One region of the Actinoallomurus sp. CA-150999 genome, then DNA from elsewhere that is predicted to be linked to it. Evidence: predicted binding sites of a transcription regulator. Region 1 holds the regulator's gene; the other holds the start of a gene.
The links. Region 1 encodes HspR, which represses chaperone genes until heat shock. Its sites were predicted from a motif close to ANTTGAGTCNNNNNGACTCAANT; they were not measured.
Positions count from the first base shown of each region.

Region 2: a site for HspR is predicted at 1,379-1,401, ahead of lon (endopeptidase La). Genes of this name have one in related genera too.

Region 1 covers NZ_CP192063.1:261,279-264,687, forward strand. Annotated here, with positions in the region: gene clpB (ATP-dependent chaperone ClpB) at 1-1,845, opposite strand, end outside; gene ACQP2O_RS01370 (heat shock protein transcriptional repressor HspR) at 1,846-2,286, opposite strand; gene dnaJ (molecular chaperone DnaJ) at 2,292-3,409, opposite strand, start outside.
Region 2 covers NZ_CP192063.1:8,057,927-8,061,335, forward strand. Annotated here, with positions in the region: gene lon (endopeptidase La) at 1-1,366, opposite strand, end outside; gene ACQP2O_RS37270 (FAD-dependent oxidoreductase) at 1,524-2,654, opposite strand; gene ACQP2O_RS37275 (TetR/AcrR family transcriptional regulator) at 2,745-3,409, shown strand, end outside.

The sequences.
Region 1 (3,409 bases):
GGCAAGCTCGGTCTTCCCGACGCCGGTCGGGCCGAGGAACAGGAACGACCCGGTCGGCCGGTCGGGGTCGGAGACGCCCGCCCGCGCCCGGCGTACGGCGTCGGACACGGCGCGTACGGCGTCGGCCTGCCCGATGAGGCGGTTGCCGAGCTCGTCCTCCATGCGGAGCAGCTTGGTGGTCTCGCCTTCGAGGAGCCTGCCGACGGGGACGCCGGTCCACGAGGACACGACCTCGGCCACGTCGTCGGCGCCGACCTCCTCCTTGACCATGGTCTCGCGGGTCTCGGCGGCCTCGGACGCCTCGGCGAGCTGCTTGTCCAGCACCGGGATCTCGCCGTACATCAGGCGGGCGGAGGTCTCCAGGTCGCCGTCGCGCTGGGCGCGTTCGGCCTGGCCGCGCAGGTCGTCGATGCGCTTCTTGAGCTCACCGACCTTGTTCAGCCCGGCCTTCTCCCGCTCCCAGCGGCCGACGAGGGCGTTGAGGTGCTCCTGCCTGTCGGCGAGCTCGGCGCGGAGGCGTTCGAGGCGGTGCTTGGACGCCTCGTCGGACTCCTTCTCGAGGGCCAGCTCCTCCATCTTGAGCCGATCGACGGAGCGCTGCAGTTCGTCGATCTCGACGGGCCGCGAGTCGATCTCCATGCGGAGCCGGGAGGCGGCCTCGTCGACCAGGTCGATGGCCTTGTCGGGCAGGAACCGGGCGGTGATGTACCGGTCGGAGAGCGCGGCGGCGGCGACGAGGGCGGCGTCGGAGATCTGCACCTGGTGGTGCGCCTCATACCGGCCCTTGAGTCCGCGCAGGATCGCGATGGTGTCCTCGACCGTCGGCTCGCCGACGAGGACCTGCTGGAAGCGCCGCTCCAGCGCCGGGTCCTTCTCGATCCGCTCGCGGTACTCGTCGAGCGTGGTCGCGCCGATCATCCGCAGCTCGCCGCGGGCCAGCATGGGCTTGAGCATGTTGCCCGCGTCCATGGCGCCCTCGGCCGCGCCCGCCCCGACGACGGTGTGCAGCTCGTCGATGAACGTGACGACTTGGCCGTCGCTCTGCTTGATCTCGTTCAGGACCGCCTTGAGGCGCTCCTCGAACTCGCCGCGGAACTTCGCGCCCGCGACCATGGCGCCCAGGTCGAGGGAGATGAGGCGCTTGTTCTTCAGCGTCTCCGGCACGTCACCGGCGACGATCCGCTGGGCCAGGCCCTCGACGACCGCCGTCTTGCCGACGCCGGGCTCGCCGATGAGGACCGGGTTGTTCTTCGTACGGCGCGACAGCACCTGGACGACGCGGCGGATCTCGGTGTCGCGGCCGATGACCGGGTCGAGCTTTCCGTCCCGGGCCTGCGCGGTCAGGTCGACGCCGTACTTCTCCAGCGCCTGGTAGGTCTCTTCGGGGTTCTCGCTGGTCACGCGGGCGTGACCGCGGACCTTCTCGAACGCCTCGAGCAGCGCGTCGGGCGTCGCGCCGTTCTCCCTGAGGAGGGTGGCGACGGGACCGCCGTCGGTGGCCAGGCCGACGAGCAGGTGCTCGGTGGAGACGTATTCGTCCTCGAGCTGCTTGGCCCGGTTGGCGGCGGTGTTCAGCACCTTGAGCAGCAGCCGGGAGGTGTCCGGCGCGTTGACGGTCGAGCCGGCGGCCTTCGGCAGCGCCGCGATCTGCTCCTCGGCTCGGCGCCGGATGGCCTGCGGGTCCGCGCCGACGGCCTCGAGCAGGGGCGCGGCGATGCCGTCGGCCTGGCCGAGCAGCGCGACCAGCAGGTGCACCGGCTCGACCTGGGGGTGGCCCTCCGTCGCGGCACGTCGTACCGCGACCGAGACGGCATCTTGGCTCTTCTGGGTCAGCTTGTAATCCACTTATTCCTCCCCCCGCGACCGCCACAGCACCACGCTGGTCTGCCGGATCGGCACCAGGTCGGCTCCAGTGTCGGAACCGTGGGCGTTCTTCAGTTTTGCCAGCCGGGCGGCCACGGCGCGCGTGGACTCCAGCTCGTTGCTCAGCTCCTCGACCAGTGCGCGGAGGCGTGCCACCTCGGTGCGGAGCACGTCGGACTCGCGCTGGAGGTCGAGGATGTGCTTGATACCGGCGAGATTGATGCCCTCGTCCTGGGACAGCCGCTGGATCTCCCGCAGCAGGACGATGTCGCGCATGGAGTAGCGGCGCCCGCGTCCGGCCGTACGACCGGGGGACACCAGGCCCATCCGGTCGTACGTGCGGAGCGTCTGCGGGTGCAGCCCGGACAGCTGAGCCGCCACCGAGATGACGTAGACCGGACTGTCGTCGCCGAACGGGTCCATGACGATCACTCCTCTCTCGCCATCCGCAGCAGCTCGCTGCGCAGGTCCTCACCGTTGGTGCTCGCGCGGATCTTCTCCAGTGCCTCTCGCGTGGTCTCGTCGACCTTCTGCGGCACCTGGACCTCGACGGTCACCAGCAGGTCGCCCTTGGTGCCGTCGCGGCGGGTCGCGCCCTTGCCGCGGACGCGGAAGGTGCGCCCGTTGGGGGTGCCGGCCGGGATCCGCAGGGTCACCGGCTGGCCGCCGAGGACCGGTGCCTTGATCTCCGCGCCGAGCGCCGCCTCGGGGAACGTCACCGGGACCAGCACGGTCAGGTTGTCGCCCGACCGGCCGAACACCTTGTGCCCCGTGACGTGCACGACGACGTAGAGGTCACCGCTGGGGCCGCCGTTCTCGCCCGGCGCGCCCTTGGCCTTGAGCCGGATCCGCTGCCCGTCGCCCACCCCGGCCGGGATGCGCGCCTGGATGGTCCGGGTGCTCTGCGCCCGCCCGCTGCCGTGGCAGGTGAGACACGGGTCGTCGACCACGAGGCCCCGCCCGTGGCACTCGTGGCAGGGCTCGGAGAAGGCGAACCCGCCCGCGTTGCGGCTCTCCTGCCCCGTGCCCTCACAGCGGGGGCACACCCGGGGCACCGTGCCGGCCTTGGCGCCGGTGCCCCGGCAGGTGGGACATGCCGCCTCGCTGGTCAGCCGCAGCGGCACCGTCTTGCCCTCCAAGGCCTCGCTGAACGTCAGCGTGACCTCGGACTCGACGTCGGTGCCCCGACGGGGACGCCGCGTGGTCGTCGTACGGCGACCCCCGAACAGCCCGCCGAACAGGTCGCCGATGCGCTCGCCGGTGCCGGTCGTGCCACCGGCCTGGCCGCCGAACAGGTCGCCCAGGTCGAAGCCGAAGCCGCCCTGCGCACCGCCGCCGGGGCGGCGGGCCCCGCCGAACAGGCTGCGGGCCTCGTCGTACTCCTTACGGCGCTTCTCGTCGGACAGCACGTCGTAGGCCTCGGAGATCTCCTTGAACCTCTCCTCGGACTCGGCGTCGCCGCGGTTGGCGTCCGGGTGGTACTGCCGCGCCAGCTTGCGGTAGGACTTCTTGATCTCGTCCTGGGTTGCGGTCTTCGGAACACCGA
Region 2 (3,409 bases), 4.1 Mb from region 1:
GCGCCGGGTCCAGCACCTCCAGCAGCGCCGCCGTCGGGTCGCCGCGGTAGTCCGCGCCGACCTTGTCGATCTCGTCGAGCAGCACGACCGGGTTCATCGTGCCCGCCTCGCGGATCGCCCGGACGATGCGGCCGGGCAGCGCGCCGACGTACGTCCGCCGGTGACCGCGGATCTCCGCCTCGTCCCGGACGCCGCCGAGCGCGACGCGGACGAACTTCCGGTCCATCGCCCGCGCCACCGACTCGCCCAGGGACGTCTTGCCGACGCCGGGCGGGCCGACGAGCGCCAGGACCGCACCGGACCGCCGGCCGCCGATCACGCCGAGACCGCGGTCCTCGCGCCGCTTGCGCACGGCGAGGTACTCCACGATCCGCTCCTTGACGTCGTCGAGGCCCGTGTGGTCCTCGTCGAGGATCTGCCGGGCGCCCGCGATGTCGTAGGCGTCCTCGGTCCGCTCATTCCAGGGAATGTCCAGGACCGTGTCCAGCCAGGTACGGATCCAGCCGCCCTCCGGCGACTGGTCGGAGGTCCGCTCGAGCTTGTCGACCTCCTTCAGGGCCGCCTCGCGGACCTTCTCCGGCAGGTCGGCCGCCTCGACGCGGGCCCGGTAGTCCTCCTCCTCGGAGGACGGGTCGCCGTTGAGCTCGTTCAGCTCCTTGCGGATCGCGGCGAGCTGCTGGCGGAGCAGGAACTCCTTCTGCTGCTTCTCCACGCCCTCCTCGACGTCCTTGCGGATCGTCTCGGCGACGTCCAGCTCCGCGAGGTGCTCCCGGGTCCAGCCGATCGCGAGCTCGAGACGCTCGGTCACGTCGGCGGTCTCCAGGATGCGCACCTTCTGCTCGGCGCTGAGGTACGAGGCGTAGCCCGCCCGGTCGGCCATCACCGACGGGTCCTCGATCTGCTGGATCATGTCGACGACCTGCCAGGCGCCGCGCTTCTCCAGCACCCCGACGACGAGCGCCTTGTACTCCTTGGCCAGTTCCTCGGCCCGGGTGCCGAGACCGGTGTCCTCGACCTCGGTCCCCTCGACCCACAGGGCCGCGCCGGGACCGGTCGTCCCGGAACCGATGCGGACGCGCGCGACACCACGGACGACGGCGCCGGGTCCACCGCCGGGCAGCGTGCCGATCTGCTCGACGACGCCGAGCGTGCCGACGGCCGCGTACTTGCCGTTCAGCCGGGGCACCAGCAGCACCCGCGGCTTGTCCTCCGACCGGATGCCAGGGCCCCGGGAGACGGCGGTCGCGCGCGCGGCGTCGATCGCCGCCCGCACGTCGCTCTCCGACAGGTCGAGCGGCACGACCATCGCGGGCAGTACGACCTCGTCGTCGAGCGGCAGCACCGGCAGGGTGACGATCTTGCTCATCAGTCCTCCAAAGCTTGAGTCACCCACACTCAAGAAAGAAGAGTCCCGATAAATTTCCGCAGGCCCGTTCGCTGTCAGCGATCACGCTCATCCGGGAGACGCGCGAAAGGGACGACCGGCGAGCGTGAGCGGTTGAGCCGTCCCGAAGTCTCGCGGGTCAGGACGCCTGCTCGGCCTCGGTCAGCATGGCGACCATGCTGTGGGGTGCGTCATCGCCGAACATGATCTTGTAGATGTCGTCGTCCGCGGCTTCGGCGGCTGCGCGCGTGAACATGGCCTGCTCGAATTCGGCGAGGGCGGCCTCTGTGTCGTCCGGGTGTGCGGCGATGGCCTGGCCGAGTTCGGCGCCGTCCAGCATGGCCAGGTTGGCGCCTTCGCCGTTCGGCGGCATGAGGTGGGCGGCGTCGCCGAGCAGGGTCACCCCCGGCACACGGTCCCAGCGGTGCCTGACGGGCAGGGTGAAGAGGCGGCGCAGGACCGGAGGGGTGTCGCTTTCGGTGATGAGGGCGGTGAGCTCGGGGGCCCAGCCGCCGAATTCCCCGACGACCCGCGCGGTCACGGTCGCGGCATCGGTGACATCGGTGTCGGCGAGCCAGTCCTGTGGCTTCAGCAGTTGTGTGTAGGTGTGCAGGGTTCCGCCGCTCTCCCGGTGGGCCAGGATGCCCTTGCCCGGTGCGAGCGCGAACAGCGATCCGGCGCCGACCGCTTCCGCGACGGCGGGATGGCGGGTGTCACCGTCGAACAGGAACGTCTCGACGACCGATACGCCGACGTACTGGGGGGTGGCGTCGGAGAGCAGCGGGCGAACTCGTGACCACGCGCCGTCCGCACCGACGAGCAGGCTCGTGACGACGGCTGTGCCGTCGGCCAGTCTCGCCTCGTAGCGGCCCTCCTCCAGCGCGCGCACGCCGGTGACCTTGCGGCCCCATCGGACGGTGCCGTGCGGGAGTGAATCGAGCAGCAGCTGTCGCAGCGCGCCGCGCTGCACCTCGGGACGCACTCCCGTGCCGTCGTCGGGTAGGTCGAGCAGCATCGTCCCCTTCCGGTCGAGGACCCGATAGGACTCGCGGCCCTCCAGGATGAGCCCGCGGAACCCCTCGATCAGGCCGGCCGCCTCGAGTGCCGGTTGGCCGTTCCAGGGGTGGATGTCGAGCAATCCGCCCTGGCGGCGTGCGGCCGGCGAGGGCTCCGCCTCGTAGACCGTGACCGGGATGCCGTGCAGGTGCAGGACGCGGGCCAGCACAAGACCGCCGAGACCTGCTCCGATGATCGTGACAGGCGTGGTCATGGTGTTCCTCTCACCAGCTTCATTGGATCGTCGATCCAAAACGCTAGCACGACTTTGGATCGACGATCCAAACGTGCCATGATGGGACCCATGGCGAAGAGGACCCCGCGGCGCACGGATGGACTGTCCAGGGAGCTGATCGTCAAGGCCGCGACCGACCTTCTCGACACCGGCGGCGAGGCCGCGCTGACTCTGCGGGCGATCACCGGCCGCCTGAGCACCGGCTACGGGGCGGTCTACCACCACGTGGCGAGCAAGAGCGACCTGCTCGCGGCGGCCACCGACGACATCATCGCCGGTGTGATGACCGGCGTGGTCGTCGATGCGGAGCCGCGGGAGGCTCTGCGTACCGTGGCGCTGGGCCTGTTCGACGCGATCGACGCACACCCGTGGGTCGGTGCTCAACTCTCCCGGGAGCCGTGGCGTCCCGCCCTGCTGGAGATTTACGAGTGCATCGGCAGCCTGCTCGACGCACTCGGCGTTCCCGAGCAGGCGCTCTTCGACGCCGCGGGCGCGCTCGTGAACTACGTCCTCGGTGTCGCCGGGCAGAACGCCGCGAACGCCCGGATCCTTGCCTCCAGCGAGACCGACCGGACGGCCTTCCTGTCCGCCGTCGCCGCGCAATGGGAGCAGCTCGACCCCGGCAAGTACCCGTTCGTGCACAAGGCGGCGGCGCAGCTGAGCGAACACGACGACCGCGAGCAATTCCTCTCCGGCGTCGACATCTTCCTGGCCGGTATCGCAACACTTCGGTA